Regions from separate parts of the Nocardioides sp. Z43_10 genome, predicted to be linked through region 2. Evidence: predicted binding sites of a transcription regulator. Region 2 holds the regulator's gene; the other holds the start of a gene.
The links. The regulator HrcA, encoded in region 2, represses chaperone genes, less so after heat shock. The targets are predictions, from matches to a motif close to TTGGCACTCGNNNNNNNCGAGTGCCAA.
Positions count from the first base shown of each region.

Region 1 (8,534 bases), on a different contig from region 2:
TCCGCTCACTAGCGTGGGGGCACACGACTTCCGAAGGAGACAGCATGCACAAGGTCAAGGGCGTCGTCGCGCGCGCCAAGGGACAGCCGGTCAGCCTCGAGACGATCCTGGTGCCGGACCCGGGCCCGGGCGAGGCGCTGGTGCAGGTCCAGGCGTGCGGCGTGTGCCACACCGACCTGCACTACCGCGAGGGCGGCATCAACGACGAGTTCCCCTTCCTGCTCGGCCACGAGGCCGCGGGCATCGTGGAGGCGGTCGGCGAGGGTGTCACCGGGGTGGCACCGGGTGACTTCGTGGTCCTCAACTGGCGCGCGGTGTGCGGTGAGTGCCGCGCCTGCAAGCGCGGTGAGCTGCAGTACTGCTTCAACACCCACAACGCCACCCAGAAGATGACGCTCGAGGACGGCACCGAGCTGTCCCCGGCGCTGGGCATCGGCGCGTTCGCGGAGAAGACGCTGGTCGCCGCCGGACAGTGCACCAAGGTCGACCCGGCCGCCCGTCCCGCGGCGGTCGGACTGCTCGGCTGCGGCGTGATGGCCGGCGTCGGCGCCGCGATCAACACCGGCGCGGTCACCCGCGGCAAGTCGGTCGCGGTGATCGGCTGCGGCGGCGTGGGGGTGGCGGCGATCGCCGGCTCGGCGCTCGCCGGCGCCAGCCCGATCATCGCCGTCGACATCGACCCCAAGAAGCTCGCCAAGGCCAAGGAGATGGGCGCCACCCACACCGTGGACTCCTCGCAGGTCGACCCGGTCGAGGAGATCAAGCGGATCGCCGCGCAGACCTACGAGGGCGCGGACGGCGCCGACGTGGTGATCGAGGCGGTCGGTCGCCCCGAGACCTGGAAGCAGGCGTTCTACGCGCGCGACCTGGCCGGCACCGTCGTCCTCGTCGGCGTGCCCACGCCCGAGATGATGACCCCCGAGATCCCGCTGGGCGACGTGTTCGGTCGCGGCGGGGCGCTGAAGTCGAGCTGGTACGGCGACTGCCTGCCCAGCCGCGACTTCCCGATGCTGGTGGACCTCTACCAGCAGGGCCGCCTCGACCTGGACACGTTCGTCACCGAGGAGATCGCCCTGGACGCCGTCGAGGCGGCCTTCGAGCGGATGCACCGCGGCGACGTGCTGCGCTCGGTGGTGATCCTCTGATGAGCGGCTCGCTGCGTGTCGACCACGCGGTGGTCTCGGGCACGTTCAGCCTGGACGGGGAGACCTTCGACGTCGACAACAACATCTGGGTGGTCGGCGACGACAACGAGTGCGTGGTGATCGACGCCCCGCACGACGTGGAGGCGATCCTCGCCGTGGTGGGGGAGCGACGCGTCCGCGCCATCGTGTGCACCCACGCCCACGACGACCACGTCCGGGTCGCGCCCGCGCTGCGCGAGCGGGTGGTGGCGCCGATCCTGCTGCACCCCGACGACCGGGTGCTGTGGGAGCTGACCCACCCCGACGAGCTCTGGGACGTCGACATCGCCGACGGCCAGGACCTCGAGGTGGCCGGCACCACGCTGCGGGTGCTGCACACCCCGGGCCACGCCCCCGGCGCGGTCTGCCTCTACGCCCCCGAGCTCGACTGCGTCTTCACCGGCGACACGCTGTTCCAGGGCGGCCCGGGCGCCACCGGGCGCAGCCACTCCGACCGCTCCACCCTGGAGTCCTCGATCCGGGCCAAGCTCTACGCGCTGCCCGACGAGACCGTGGTGCACACCGGTCACGGCGACGACACCACGATCGGCGCGGAGAAGGCGCTCCTGGGCTGAGTCGGGCCCTCGCCGCACGCGAGCCCAGGGCTCCCGCACACCGCGGGATCGCCCTGGGCTCGCGTCCGCTTGCGTGCGCTCCGAGCGGCGCAGCCCCGACCCCCGCCGGATCGCCGCACCCACCCTCCGGCTGGCACCATGGACGGCGATGCTGTCTTCTCGCACCGGCCTGTCCCTCGCTGCGGCGCTCCTCGTCGTCGGCTGCTCCGCCACCCCCGTCGAGCGGGACGCCGAGGCACCCGCCCCAGCCTCCCCGGCCCCCGCGGAGTCCGCGTCGACCCCGGCCGAGTCCGCGCCGACGCCCGCCCCCGACCCTGCCGGCTCGAGCGACGGCGCCGCGGCCGGGCTGGGCCTGCGTCCCGGCTGGGGGCCCAGCGCCGCCCAGCTCGACCGCGCCGCGCGCGACGTACGCCGCCTGCCGCTGCCGGCGCTGGCCGGCCAGCTGGTGGTGGCCCGCTACGACGGGACCGGGGCGCCGGTGGACCTGGTCCGCCGCCTGCACCTGGGCGGGGTGGTCGCCTTCGAGGAGAACGTGGACTCCGCCGCCGGCATCCGCGCGGCCAACGCCGCCCTGCGCCGCGCCACACGCTCGCGCGGCTGGCCGCTGTTCATCGCCGTCGACCAGGAGGGCGGACTGGTGGCCCGCCTGCGGCACGGGGTCACCGAGCTGCCGTCGTTCATGTCGACCGGGGCGGCCGACCGGGCGCCGCTGACCCGGGCCACCCACCGGCACCTGGGCCGCGAGCTGCGCCGGCTCGGCTTCACCGTCGACCTGGCGCCGGTCGCCGACGTCACCAGCGGGCCGCAGGACCCCACGATCGGGTCCCGGGCGGCCGGCTCCGACCCGCGGTTGGTGGCGCGCCAGGTGCTCGCCGGTGTCGCGGGGCTGGCCGAGGCGGGCGTCCTCCCGGTGGCCAAGCACTTCCCCGGGCACGGCTCGGTCGCCGAGGACAGCCACCGCACGCTGCCGGTCCAGCGGCGCTCGCTGAGGCAGCTCGGGGCCGTCGACCTGCTGCCCTTCCGGCGCCTGGTGCAGGCGGGCGCGTCGGCGCTGATGGTCGCCCACCTCGACGTGCGGGCGGTCGACCCGGGGGTGCCCTCGTCGCTGTCGCGACCGGTGATCACCGGTCTGCTGCGTCAGCGGATGGGGTTCGAGGGGCTGGTCGTCACCGACGCCCTGGACATGGCCGGGATCAGCGCCACCCACGACTCCGCGTCGGCCGCGGTCGCCGCGGTCCGCGCCGGCGCCGACGTGGTGCTCACACCGCCCGATCCCGCCGCCGCCCGCGCCGGGCTGATCCGCGCCGTCCGTGCCGGTGAGCTGCCGCGCCGGCGCCTGGAGCAGGCGGCCGCCCGGCAGATCGCGCTGCTGCGCCACCAGGCGACCGGGTCGTCCGGGCGGCGACGCGCACCCGACGCGGGCGCGTCCGCCGCGCTGTCCCGGGCCGCCGTCACCGTCGTGCGGGGACGGTGCCGGGCCCGCCACGTCGGCGCCACCGTGACCCCGACCGGGGACCCCCAGGGGCGCACGCAGCTGACCCGAGCCGCCCGCCGGGCGGGACTGCGGGTGGGTCCGGGCGGGACCCGCGTCGACGTGCTCGGGTACGGCGACCGGCCGCGCGCCGGCAGCGACGTCACGGTCGCCACCGACACGCCGTACGTGCTGGCCAGCTCGGATGCACCGGTCCGGCTGGCCACCTACGGCGCCACTCCCGGCGCGATGCGGGCGCTCGTCGGGGTGCTCAGCGGCCGGGATCGGGCGACCGGTCGGGTCCCGGTACCGGTCGCCGGACTGCGCCCGCCCCGCTGCTGACGCGGGCACTGTCCCGCCCTCCAGGGTCTTTCGGTCCGTCGGTCACGGGACCTTCGGGCCCATCTTGTCCCGGGTAAGGGGGGCCTTGCAGCCACTCCTGTTCGGACCCGAAGCCCCTGAGAGCGCTGCTCGGGTGCACCTAGCGTTCAAGTCATCACCGGCAGGGACATTGGGTTCCCTGCACCTCGCAAAGGAGAACCCCGTGCGCTCTGCACTCGACAAGCTGATCTCGTGGACCGGCATCCTGCTGGCCGTCGTCCTTCTCGCCGCCGGCGGCCTGCTCACCTGGGCCAACGTCTTCATCAACGACCAGGTGCACGACCAGCTCGCGGCCCAGGACATCACGATGCCGGAGAAGGAGGCGCTGGAGACCAAGGAGCAGCACGAGGCCCTCGACCAGTACGCCGGCCAGAAGCTCACCACCGGCAACCAGGCCCGCGCCTTCGCCGACCACTACATCCTGGTCCACATGAACGCCTCCAGCGACAACCGCACCTACGAAGAGGTCAGCGGCGAGTTCATGGCCGCCAACGCCAACCCCGAGGCCGACCCGGCCGAGGTCGCGGAGCTGGGCGCCCTGCGCCAGTCGCTGTTCATGGGCAACACCCTGCGCGGCCTGCTGCTCTACGGCTTCGCCTTCGCCACGATGGGCACCATCGCCGGCTACGCCGCGATCGCCGCCTTCGTCGGCGCCGCCGCCCTGCTGATCCTCGCCGGGCTCGGCATGCGCCACGCCAAGAAGGTCAACGCGCTGGAGGCCGAGGGCACCACCGGTCGCCGGGCAGCCCCCGCCGGCGCCTGATCGCCCCGCTTCACCCCACGACCCGGACGGCCGGGCGGTGCACAGTCACCGCCCGGCCGTCCTCGTCATGTCCCAGCCCGGGAGCCGAGGCTCACAGGGGACGCACCAGCAGGGCGACGCCCTTGCCGGCGAGCCGGGTGAGGACCAGCGTCGCCTCGTTGTCGCCGGTCAGCCCGAGCCGCTTGCGCAGCAGCTCGGGCACGATGTCGACGCCGCGCTTCTTGATCGTCAGCCGGCCGACGCCACGCGCACGCAGCGCCGCCTTCAGCGGCTTCTCCCGGTAGGGGAGCTCCTCGAGCACCTCGTAGCCGCGGGCGAACGGGGTGCCGAACGCGTCGTCGCCGGTCACGTAGGCGATGTGCTCGTCGAGCAGCCCGCCGCCCACGCCGGCCGCCACCGCGGTGACCAGGCCCGCGCGGATCACCGCCCCGTCCGGCTCGTAGAGGTAGCGCCCCAGCGCACGCACCGGCCGGTCGTGGCCGACGAACGGATCGTCCTCGTCGGTGAGCGTGGCCAGCCCGCGGTCGCCGATCACCGTCGCCCGGCGTGCGGTGGTGGCCAGGTACGGCGACCACAGCGCTGCCTCCTTGACGTCCCCGGAGTCGCTGACCCACTCCGCCTCGACGCCGTCGGGGACCAGCTCGTGCGGGATCCCGGGCGCCACCTTGACCACCGAGCGCCGGGCCAGCAGCCCGGTGACGAACGGCCACGGGGGCGTCCAGCCCTCCACGTCGAAGATCCGGCCGCGCGCCGAGCGGCGGGCGGGGTCGGCGAAGGCCACCCCGAACGCCTCGGTGTCGACCTGGGTGACGTCGGCGACCATCACCGCCCCCTCGAGCCCGAGCGCGGCGAGGTTGGCCTCGGCCACCGCCACCCGGACCGGGTCCAGGTCGACCCCGGCGGCGGTCAGGCCGGCCTCGCAGAAGGCGATCAGGTCCCCGCCGATGCCGCAGCCCAGGTCCACCACGGAGGAGGGAGCCGCGGCGGCGAGCCGGGCCGCCCGGTGCTGGGCGACGCGGTGCCGGGTGGCCTGCTCGAGGGCGTCGGGGGTGAAGTACATCCGCACTGCCCGCTCGCCGAGCTTGGCGACGGCCCGGGCGCGCAGCTGGACCTGGGTGAGCGCGGCGGCGGCGTGGGCGGGGTCGGCCTCGATGCGCCGTACCGCGGCCGCGGAGCGCACCGGGTCGCCGGCCGCGTCGGCGTACGCGTGGGTGGCCTGCTCCAGCACGCGCTGGCCGGTGTCGGTGAGCAGCCAGCGGAAGTCGTCGAGGTCCACCCCTGGATCCTCTCAGAGGCCGGATGGCGCTCCACGGGCCGACCGTTCTGGCACTCCGTCAGGTCGAGTGCTAACGTCTGTTCTGGCACTCTCACCCTGAGGGTGCCAGTGCTTGCAACGAAGTGCGACCCCCGCGACGGCGTACCTCCGAGCAGGCTCAACACGTGCCGGAGCGGTCTCGATTGAAGAGCGCTCCCACTTCGAGTCAAGACCTAGTGGAGAAAGTGGAGGTCGACATCGTGTCGGTCAACATCAAGCCTCTCGAGGACCGCATCGTCGTCAAGCCCCTTGACGCCGAGCAGACCACGGCTTCCGGCCTGGTCATCCCCGATACCGCCAAGGAGAAGCCCCAGGAGGGCGAGGTCGTGGCCGTTGGCCCCGGCCGCTTCAACGAGGACGGCGACGAGCGCATCCCCATGGACATCTCCGTGGGCGACAAGGTCATCTACAGCAAGTACGGCGGCACCGAGGTCAAGTACGCCGGCGAGGAGTTCCTCATCCTCTCCGGTCGCGACGTCCTCGCTATCGTTTCCTGATTTTCCCTGGGTCGTGTGCCTGAGGACGCGCCCTCCCGCTGAGGAGGGCGCGTTCCTCGGGAGCACGGCCCGATCGCGTTCACGAGGAGAGCAATGCCCAAGATCCTGGAGTTCGACGAGGACGCCCGCCGCGCGCTCGAGCGCGGTGTCGACGCCCTCGCCAACGCCGTCAAGGTGACGCTCGGCCCGAAGGGCCGCTACGTCGTCCTCGACAAGAAGTGGGGCGCCCCGACCATCACCAACGACGGTGTCACCGTCGCGCGTGAGATCGAGCTGGACGACCCGTTCGAGAACCTCGGCGCCCAGCTGTGCAAGGAGGTCGCCACCAAGACCAACGACATCGCCGGTGACGGGACGACGACCGCCACGGTCCTCGCCCAGGCGATGGTGCACGAGGGGCTGCGCGCGGTGGCCGCCGGCGCCAACCCGATGGGCCTCAAGCGCGGCATGGACGCTGCGGCCGAGGCCGTCGGCGCCGCGCTGCGCGACGCCGCCCGCGAGGTGGAGTCCAAGGAGGACATGGCCTCGGTGGCCACCATCTCCTCGCGCGACAGCGTGATCGGCGAGCTGCTCGCCGAGGCCTTCGACAAGGTCGGCAAGGACGGCGTGATCACCGTCGAGGAGTCCAACACCATGGGCACCGAGCTGGAGTTCACCGAGGGGATGCAGTTCGACAAGGGCTACATCTCGCAGTACTTCGTCAGCGACCCCGAGCGGATGGAGGCCGTCCTCGACGACCCCTACATCCTGCTGCACCAGGGCAAGATCTCGGCCGTCGCCGAGCTGCTGCCGCTGCTGGAGAAGGTCATCCAGTCCGGCAAGCCCCTGTTCATCCTCGCCGAGGACGTCGAGGGCGAGGCCCTGTCGACGCTGGTGGTCAACAAGATCCGCGGCACGTTCAACGCCGTCGCGGTCAAGGCTCCGGCCTTCGGTGACCGCCGCAAGGCGATGATGCAGGACATCGCGACGCTGACCGGTGGTCAGGTCGTGGCGCCCGAGGTCGGGCTCAAGCTCGACCAGGTCGGTCTTGAGGTGCTGGGCCAGGCCCGTCGCGTCGTGATCACCAAGGACAACACCACCATCGTCGACGGCGCCGGTGACGCCGCCGAGGTCGAGGGTCGCGTCAACCAGATCAAGGCCGAGATCGAGAACACCGACTCCGACTGGGACCGCGAGAAGCTCCAGGAGCGCCTCGCGAAGCTGGCCGGCGGTGTCTGCGTGATCAAGGTCGGCGCCGCCACCGAGGTGGAGCTGAAGGAGAAGAAGCACCGCATCGAGGACGCCGTCTCCGCGACGCGCGCCGCGATCGAGGAGGGCATCGTCGCCGGTGGCGGCTCCGCCCTCATCCACGCGGTCAAGGTCCTCGAGGACGGCCTCGGCCTCGAGGGCGACGAGGCGGCCGGCGTGCGCGTCGTACGCAAGGCTGCCGACGAGCCGCTGCGCTGGATCGCCGAGAACGGTGGCGAGAACGGCTACGTGGTGACCACCAAGGTGCGCGAGCTCGGGGTGGGCAACGGCTACAACGCCGCCACCGGCGAGTACGGCGACCTGGTCGCCCAGGGCGTGCTCGACCCGGTCAAGGTGACCCGCTCCGCGCTGGTCAACGCGACCTCGATCGCCGCCATGCTGCTCACGACCGAGACCCTGGTCGTCGAGAAGCCCGAGGACGAGGACGACGCCCCGGCCGCTGCCGGCCACGGGCACGGTCACGGCCACTGAGCCGTACCACTCCTCACCGCACCACCAGCACTCCCCGGCCGAACCTCGGCCGGGGAGTGCTGTGTGTTTCTGGGGGTGGTGCTGGGGCGGGGGAGTGGCGGGTGGGTGCTGGGGGCGCCGATTGGGCGGAGACGGTGGCTGCTGGGCCGGTTTTCGCTCCGTTGGGGACCAAACGGCGGCCCTTTCCGCCGTGGCGCCCGGTGATGGGCGCCGATTGGGCAGAGACGGCATGTCTGGGCCCGGATTTGCCTCCGTTGGGGACCAAACGGTGGGGGGCGGGCGGCGGGGGCGGGCGGCGGCCGTCACGGGCCCGAAACACCGTGGACGCTCACCGGCAACGCACGCAGCGCAGGCTGGGGTCTTTGCTGTTGAGGAGGAGAGCGATGCTCTGGAGAGTCCGCACGAACATGCCTGACCGACCGGGCGCGCTGGCCGTGTTGGCGCGCGGCTGTGGCGATGCCGGGGTGAACATCCTGGGGCTGCAGATCTTCCCGGGGGTCGGGTCGGTGACCGACGAGCTGGTGCTGCGCACGCCCGACGACTGGGGCGTCGGCGACCTCGTCGGTCTGGTCGAGGGCTCGGGGGTGCAGGCGGTCCAGGTGCTCGCCTGCACCGAGGCGGCCCTGGTG
Region 1 covers NZ_JCBAJY010000002.1:155,981-164,514, reverse strand. Annotated here, with positions in the region: gene AC6EI4_RS04010 (S-(hydroxymethyl)mycothiol dehydrogenase) at 45-1,145, shown strand; gene AC6EI4_RS04005 (MBL fold metallo-hydrolase) at 1,145-1,759, shown strand; gene AC6EI4_RS04000 (glycoside hydrolase family 3 protein) at 1,908-3,572, shown strand; gene AC6EI4_RS03995 (hypothetical protein) at 3,775-4,374, shown strand; gene AC6EI4_RS03990 (class I SAM-dependent methyltransferase) at 4,466-5,650, opposite strand; gene groES (co-chaperone GroES) at 5,890-6,186, shown strand; gene groL (chaperonin GroEL) at 6,280-7,905, shown strand; gene AC6EI4_RS03975 (GNAT family N-acetyltransferase) at 8,313-8,534, shown strand, end outside.
Region 1: the regulator HrcA is predicted to act here: its motif matches at 5,698-5,724, upstream of groES (co-chaperone GroES).

Region 2 (8,534 bases):
CTACTGCGACTTCAACACCTACACCGTCTCCGAGCTGGGCCCGGTCTCCTCGGCGCCGGGCGCCTCGCGGGCGTCGTACGCCGACGGCGTGGTCGCGGAGGTACGCCGCGCGCGCCGCGTGCTGGGCGAGCGTGACGTCCCGGTCGAGACGGTCTTCCTCGGCGGCGGCACCCCGACGCTGATCGAGCCCGGTGACCTGGCCCGGGTGCTGCAGGCGATCCGTGACGAGTTCGGCCTCGTGGCGGGCGCCGAGATCACCACCGAGGCCAACCCCGACAGCGTCACCCCGGCGAGCCTGGCGGCGCTGCGGGAGGCGGGGTTCACCCGGCTCTCGTTCGGGATGCAGTCGGCGGTGCCGCACGTGCTGGCCACCCTGGACCGCACCCACGACCCGCTGCGGGTGCCGCGGGTGGTCGAGGAGGCCCGCCGGGCCGGCTTCGACGAGGTGAGCCTGGACCTCATCTACGGCACGCCGGGGGAGTCGCTGGCCGACTGGCGCACCTCGCTGGAGGCGGCGCTGGCGTGCGGCCCCGACCATGTGTCCGCCTACGCGCTGATCGTCGAGGACGGCACCGCGCTGGCGCGTCAGGTGCGCCGCGGCGAGATCCCGATGCCCGACGACGACGACCTCGCCGACAAGTACCTCCTCGCCGACGAGGTCCTCGCCGCCGACGGGCTGCACTGGTACGAGGTCTCGAACTGGGCGCGCCGCGAGCGCAGCCAGTGCCGGCACAACGTCCTCTACTGGACCGGCGCCGACTGGTGGGGCGCCGGCCCCGGCGCCCACTCCCACGTCGGTGGGGTGCGGTGGTGGAACGTGCGCCACCCGGCCGCCTACGCGGCGCGGCTGTCCGACGACGTCAGCCCCGCCCAGGCGCGCGAGGTCCTCGGCGCCGAGGACCGACGCGTCGAGCGGGTGCTGCTGGAGATCCGGCTGCGCGCTGGGCTGCCCCTCGAGGTGCTCGACGCGGCGGGCCGGGCGGCCGTGCCCGACCTGGTCGCCCGGGGGCTGGTGGTCCCCGAGGGGGACCGGCTGGTGCTGACCACCCGGGGCCGGCTGCTGGCCGACGCGGTGGTGCGCGACCTGCTGCCCTGAGCCGACCCCGGGCGGGGGCTCGGGGTTGCCCCGAACGCCCCCGGACTTCGGTGTGATCGCCCCTCGGCGCGGCGTCGGCACACTAAGGTCGGAGCATGAGCCCAGGCCCCGACTTCAGCAAGCACCCCTCCGACGAGCCCGAGCCGTCGCCCGAGCAGCCGCACAGCGCCCCGCCGCCGCCGTACGGGGCGCCCCAGCCCGGCTACGGCCAGCCCGGCTACGGCCAGCCTCCCTACGGCGCGCCGGGCTACGGGCCGGGGATGGGCGTCCCGGCGCCGTACGGCGTGCACCCGGTCAGCGGGATGCCCTACTCGGACAAGTCGAAGCTGGTCGCGGGGCTGCTGCAGATCCTGATCCCGCTGGGCATCGGCCGCTTCTACATCGGCGACAGCCGCACCGGCGTGGCCCAGCTGCTGGTCACGATCTTCACCTGCGGCGTGGGCTCGCTGTGGCCCTTCATCGACGGGATCATGATGCTGGTCGGCAACCCGCTCGACGCCGAGGGCCGTCCGCTGCGGGGCTGACCCCCGACGGGCCGGCGGCGCCCGTGACCCGTCCGGGTCAGGGCGCCGTCACGAAGTCGATGAGCTCCTCGACCCGGCCGAGCAGCTCGGGCTCGAGGTCGGCGAACGAGCCGACCTTGGACAGCACGTGCTTCCAGGCGCGCGCGATGTCGGCCTGGTCGCGGTGCGGCCAGCCCATGTGCTGGCAGATGCCCTTCTTCCACTCGATGCTGCGCGGGATCGTCGGCCACTGCTGCAGGCCGAGGCGGTCGGGCTTGACCGCCTGCCACACGTCGATGAAGGGGTGGCCGACGATCAGCACGTGCTTGCCGACCGGCGAGCGGGCGATGCCCTGCGCGATCCGGCTCTCCTTGGAGCCCTTGACCAGGTGGTCCACGAGCACGCCCACCTTGCGGTCCGGGCCGGGGCGGAAGTCGCGCAGGTGGTCGGCGAGGTCGTCCACGCCGCCCAGGTACTCCACCACCACGCCCTCGATGCGCAGGTCGTCGCCCCACACCTTCTCCACCAGCTCGGCGTCGTGGCGGCCCTCGACGAAGATCCGGCTCTGCCGGGCCACCCGGGCCGGGGCGTCGTGCACGGCGACCGAGCCGGACGCGGTGCGGGTCGGCTTCGCGGGAGCCTTGAGCCGGGTCGGGGGCGTGAGGATGACCGGCTTGCCCTCGAGCAGGAAGCCCGGCCCGAGCGGGAACGTGCGGCGCTTGCCGCGCCGGTCCTCCAGGGTCAGGGTGCGGATGTCGCGGTCGATCGCGACGACCTCGCCGCACCAGTCGGTGGTCACCTCCTCGACGACCAGGCCGAGCTCGGCCTCGGTCTCCACGGCGCGGCCGCGCTTGGGCGCGCGCCAGTCGGTGTTGAGGACGTTGGTTCCGTAGCGATCGCGGGAGGTCACCGGGCAACGCTAGGGCGCGCGAGCCTCATGGCCGGGCAGGGCACGCCGGTGAGACCCACTCCACGCGGCACGCCGGAAGCGGTTAGCGTCGTGGGCATGCCCAGCCGCCTCGACATCGTCACCTTCCGCGACGAGCCGCCCCCGCCCGGGCGGTCGCCGTGGGTCCCCGGATCGGGGCCCTCGGTCGGGGTGGAGCTGGCCGCGCCCGATCCGGCCTGGGCGCGGCGCTACGAGGAGCTCGCCTCGCGGATCCGGGCCGCGCTGGGCACCCGGGTCCTCGACCTGACCCACGTCGGCTCGACCGCGGTCCCGGGGCTGATCGCCAAGCCGGTCATCGACATCGACCTCACCCTCGCCGACCCCGACCGCGAGGCGGCCTATCTGCCCGCTCTGGAGGCGGCCGGGTTCGAGCTGCGCGTGCGTGAGCCGTGGTGGCACGGGCATCGGATGCTGCGCAGCGAGCGGCCCGCGGGGCAGGTCCACGTGTTCGGCCCGGACAGTCCCGAGCCGCTCCGGCACCGGATCTTCCGTGACTGGCTGCGCGCCGACGCCGGCGATCGGGAGCGCTACGCCCGCGCCAAGCGGGCGGCCGCGCAGACGGCGGACGCGCAGTCGCAGCTGGTGATGGACTACAACGCGGGCAAGGAGCCGGTGATCCTCGAGATCTACCAGCGCGCCTTCGTGGCGGCCGGCCTGCTCGAGGGCTGAGCTCGACGCGTGGCCGGCCCGGGCGCGCTCAGACCAGGGGCAGGTTGCGCTGGGCGCGCGGCAGGTGCGCATACCCGCGTCGTACGGCGTGGGCCAGGTCCTCGCGCGGGTAGGGCCACTCGGCGGCGGCGAGCGCCTCGTCGACGGGCACGCCGCGGGTGGACAGGTCGCGGATGGTCTCCGCCACCACGCCGATCGCGGCGCGCTGCTCCTCCACGAACTCCTTGTCCACCGGTGCGCCGTGGCCGGGGACGACGACCGTGGAGGCGGTGAGCAGGTTCAGGGTCAGGTCGAGCGCCAGCGGCCACTCCATCGGGTGGCAGTCCGCGCCGAAGCCCGGCACGCCGGACTCCTCGACGAGGTCGCCGGCGAGCAGCACGTCGACGTCGGGCACGCGCACCACCACGTCGCCGGCGGTGTGGCCCTTGCCGGGGTGGATCAGCTCGACCACGCGGCCGCCGCCGAGGTCGAGGGGCCAGACCGAGGAGAAGGTGTGGTCCGCGGCGACGATCTCGGTCGCCAGCACCTCCTCGCGGTGCGGGTCGTCCGGGTCGTCGCGGTAGGCCTGCTTGATCCGCTCGCCGGCGCTCACGGTGGCGGCCGCGGCGTCCTGGTGCGCGTGGATCGGCACCGCGCCGTACGCCGCGCGCATCGCCGCGTTGCCGAAGGTGTGGTCGAAGTGCTCGTGGGTGTTCACCACGGCCACCACGTCGCCGGCGCCCAGGGCCCGCAGGTCGGCGACGACCTCGCCCGCTGCCGCGCTCGAGGCGTGGGTGTCCACGACCAGGAGCCCGTGCTCGCCGCCGATCGCGGTGACGTTGACGTCGAACCATGCATAGCGCGCGACCCAGACCCGGTCGGCCACCTCGGTGAACCTCATCTCACCACCCTAGGCGCGCGCCGGCCGGTGGGTGGGGGAGGGGCTCTCAGCCGAGGCCGGAGCCGAGCTCGCGGCTGAGCAGGGCGCCGAGCTCGGCGCGACTGCGGGCCGGCCGCGGGAACCAGAGCCGGTAGGTGTGCGCACCGTCGACGTCGATCCAGTGCACCTCGACGCCGTCGCGGGTCAGGTCGGCGATGGCGGCGCCGGCCACGCTGCCCGCGCGCAGGCCGAGAGCCGTGGTCACGGTGTGGCGCAGCTCGGCGGGGTGGCCCTGGTTGGCGTGCTCGACCACGCGCCGCAGGTACCCGTCGTTCAGGTCGTGCTCGGTGCTGCGGAAGTGATCCAGGGAGACCCCGTGCGAGGACCGCGCGGTCCGCGCACTGACCGCATCCAGGTCCAGCTCGACCAGGAACGACGGCGGGCCGGGCGCGTGCCCGCGGCCCACCGGGCGCAGGCGCAGGGTCCCGGAGAGGGTGATCGAGGACAGCGTGCTGCCCGACTCCGCCGCGAGGGTGAGGCGGGCCGCGCGCCCGCAGCCGGCGGCCAGCGCCAGCGCGCTGTCGGCCGGGCAGGTGAACGTCGGCACCCCGGAGGTGTCGCGGACCGCGAGGTCGACGATGTCGTCGAGGTGGCTGAGTCCCTCGACCTCCAGGGAGGCGGCGGCGGGGCACGAGAGCACCGAGCGGGCCTGTCCGGCCAGCGTGCTCGGGTCATGGGGCTGCTGGGTGGTGGTCATCGGTCTCCTCATTGACTTAGGGGAGCCTAACCTCACTTGCACCGGAACACCAGTGCTGTCTCGCGGGCTTGTAGTCTTGGCACTCAGTAGGGATGAGTGCCAACGCGCTCAGCATCGTCGGACCGAAGGGAGGCGTGACATGGTCGAGGACCGCAGACTCGCCGTCCTGCGTGCCATCGTCGAGGACTACGTGGCGACCGAGGAGCCGGTGGGGTCCAAGGCCCTGGTGGAGCGACACGGGCTCGGTGTCTCGCCGGCGACGGTGCGCAACGACATGGCCGTGCTGGAGGAGGAGGGGTTCATCACCCAGCCGCACACCAGCGCAGGCCGGGTGCCGACCGACAAGGGCTACCGGCTGTTCGTGGACCGGCTCACCACCCTCAAGCCGATGAGCGCCGCCGAGCGGCGCGCGATCGCGACGTTCCTCGACGGCGCCGTCGACCTCGACGACGTCGTCCAGCGCAGCGTGCGGCTGCTGGCCCAGCTCACCCGGCAGGTCGCCGTCGTGCAGTACCCCACCCTCTCGCGCAGCACCGTGCGTCACGTCGAGCTCGTCGCGCTGACGCCCTGCCGGCTGCTGGCGGTGCTGATCCTCAGCACCGGCCGGGTCGAGCAGCGCCTCGTCGAGCTGACCGAGCCGATCGGTGAGGAGCAGCTCGCCGCGCTGCGCACCCGCGTCAACCGGGCGGCCACCGGGGAGCAGATCTCCCAGGCCACCGCCGCGCTCGACGCGCTCGCCGACGAGGTGCCCCACGACGACAACGCGGTGACCGCGCAGGTGGTGGCCACGCTGGTCGAGGCGATGTCCGACCACCGCTCCGACGAGCGGGTCGCGGTCGGGGGAGCCGCCAACCTCGCCCGCTTCGGCGAGGGCTTCGACACCGCGATCCGTCCCATGCTCGAGGTCCTCGAGGAGCACGTGGTGCTGCTCAAGCTCCTCGGCGAGGCGACCAGCGGCGGGGCCGTCACCGTGCGGATCGGCCACGAGGGCCCTTACCAGGAGCTCGCCAGCACCAGCGTCGTCGCCACCGGGTACGGGCCCGGGGAGCAGGCCCTGGCCACCCTGGGCATCGTCGGACCGACCCGGATGGACTACCCGGGCACGATGGCCTCGGTGCGGGCCGTGGCCCGCTACGTCTCGCGGATCCTCGACGAGGCCTGACCGCTCCAGCAGCCGCCACCAGCCAGCAACCAGCAGCAGAACAGGAACCCCACCTTGAGTCAGGACCTCTACGAGCTCCTCGGCGTCGACCGCGACGCGGACCCCGACGCCATCAAGAAGGCCTACCGGCGCCTTGCCCGGCAGCTTCACCCGGACGTGAACCCGGACCCGGAGACCCAGGAGCGCTTCAAGGAGGTCTCGCGCGCCTACGAGGTGCTCTCCGACCCGCAGAAGCGGGCGGCCTACGACCGCGGTGGCGATCCCTTCGGCGGCGGGGACGGCGGCTTCGGCCAGGGGGCGGGCTTCTCCTTCACCGACATCATGGACGCCTTCTTCGGGGGCAACGCTCCCGGCGGCCAGGGCGGCGGCCGCGGTCCGCGCCCGCGCGTGCGGCGGGGGCAGGACGCGCTCATCCGGCTCGAGATCGACCTGGCCGAGGCGGCGTTCGGCGTCACCCACGAGCTCAAGGTCGACACAGCCGTGGTCTGCACCACCTGTCACGGCGACGGAGCCGCCCCGGGCAGCGAGCCGGTGACCTGCGAGACCTGCCGTGGCGCGGGCGAGGTCGCCCAGGTCCAGCGCTCCTTCCTCGGCGAGATCCGCACGCTGCGCCCCTGCCCGGCCTGCCGCGGCTTCGGCTCGATCATCCCCGAGCCCTGCCGCGACTGCTCCGGCGACGGACGGATCCGCTCGCGCCGCAACCTGACCGTGAAGATCCCGGCCGGCGTCGACACCGGGACCCGGGTGCAGCTGCCCGAGCAGGGCGAGGTCGGTCCCGGCGGCGGCCCGGCCGGGGACCTCTACGTGGAGATCCACGTCCGGCCGCACGAGGTGTTCACCCGCGAGGGCAGCGACCTGCACTGCACCGTGTCGCTGCCGGTGACCGCGGCCGCGCTCGGCACCACGCTGACGCTGCCCACGCTCGAGGCCGACGTGCTCGCCGAGGGCCAGGACAAGCAGACCGACCTGGAGACCGAGTTCGAGCTCGAGATCCGTCCCGGCACCCAGTCCGGCACCGAGCAGGTGCTGCGCGGGCGCGGCGTCCCCGGTCTGCGCGGGCTGGGTCGTGGCGACCTCGTGGTCACCGTCGTGGTCGAGACGCCGACGCGCCTGGACGAGCGCCAGAAGGAGCTGCTCTTCGAGCTCGCCGCGCTGCGCGGCGAGGAGGCGCCCAGCGGCAACGTCGGGCCGGGGCAGCACCGCACGCTGAAGGACCGGCTGCGCAACGCCTTCCAGGGCCGCTGAGCAGGAGATGACGCTTCCGGTCCACCACCTGCCCGAGCTGGCGGCCTCGGGGGTCCCCGAGGCCGGCCGGCTGGTCGAGGTCACCGGTGACGAGGCCCACCACGCGGTCGCCGTACGGCGGCTGCGGGTGGGGGAGCAGGTCGTGCTCACCGACGGCGCCGGCACCGCCGTCACCGGCGAGGTCGTCGGCACCGGCAAGCGGCTGTTCACCGTGACCGTGCTGGCCGCCGAGGTCTCGCCCCGGCCGGCCCCGGAGCTGGTGGTGGTCCAGGCCCTCCCGAAAGGGGAGCGCGGCGAGCTGGCGGTGGAGATGCTGACCGAGATCGGCGCGGACGTCGTGGTGCCCTGGGCCGCCTCGCGCAGCGTGGCGGTGTGGCGCGGCGAGCGGGCGGCCAAGTCCCTGGCCAAGTGGCGCGCCACCTCCCGGGAGGCGGCCAAGCAGGCGCGGCGCAGCTGGTTCCCGCAGGTCCGCGAGCTGGCCTCGACCGCGGAGGTCGTCGACCTGATCGGCTCCGCCGACCTGGCCGCCGTGCTGCACGAGGAGGCGGTCGAGCCGATCGCCGGCCTGGCGCTGCCCACCCGCGGCCGCGTCGTGCTGGTGGTGGGGCCCGAGGGTGGCGTCGCCGAGGACGAGATCGCGGCCTTCGGGGCCGCGGGCGCCCGTCCGGTCCGGCTGGGCCACGAGGTCCTGCGCACCTCCACCGCCGGGGTGGCCGCCTGCGCGGCCCTGCTCGCCGGCTCCCCGCGCTGGGCCTGACCCGCGGGCGGCTCGGCGCTACCTGACGACGACCGTCTTGGTGTCCCGAGTGGGGCCGGCGCCCTCCCCGGAGGGCTCGTCGGTGAGGGCGACGAAGGTGTACCGGCCCGGAGCCAGCCCGGACACGTCGATCTCGGCCTGCCAGGGGTAGAGCCGGTCCATCCAGCCGGCCGCGGTCGCGAAGCCGGATCGCACGACCTGCGAACGGCGCCGCAGCTCCCACGGCACGGTGGCCTCGAACGAGCTGGCCAGGCCCCGGGCGGTGAACGAGCCCCGGACCCGCTGGCCGTGGCGTGGCCAGGTGACGTTGGCCAGCGCCAGCACGTCCAGCGCAGGAGCGGCGGCGAAGCCGCGCCGGCGCTGCAGGCCGAGGACCGGCACCTGCTCGGTCCCCAGCAGGAACCTCACCCGGGCGCGTGAGCGCCCGGCGCCCTGGAGGGTGCGGACCAGCTGCTGTACGGCGAGCCGCGCCTGGCGGCGGGTCATCGCCTCCGGACGCTGCGTCCAGCTCCGGTCGCTGAGCCGCACCGAGTAGCG
Region 2 covers NZ_JCBAJY010000004.1:351,736-360,269, forward strand. Annotated here, with positions in the region: gene hemW (radical SAM family heme chaperone HemW) at 1-1,096, shown strand, start outside; gene AC6EI4_RS09970 (TM2 domain-containing protein) at 1,192-1,620, shown strand; gene AC6EI4_RS09975 (DUF3097 domain-containing protein) at 1,658-2,509, opposite strand; gene AC6EI4_RS09980 (GrpB family protein) at 2,606-3,217, shown strand; gene AC6EI4_RS09985 (MBL fold metallo-hydrolase) at 3,246-4,097, opposite strand; gene AC6EI4_RS09990 (DUF2470 domain-containing protein) at 4,144-4,833, opposite strand; gene hrcA (heat-inducible transcriptional repressor HrcA) at 4,973-5,995, shown strand; gene dnaJ (molecular chaperone DnaJ) at 6,050-7,240, shown strand; gene AC6EI4_RS10005 (16S rRNA (uracil(1498)-N(3))-methyltransferase) at 7,248-7,997, shown strand; gene AC6EI4_RS10010 (Gmad2 immunoglobulin-like domain-containing protein) at 8,016-8,534, opposite strand, start outside.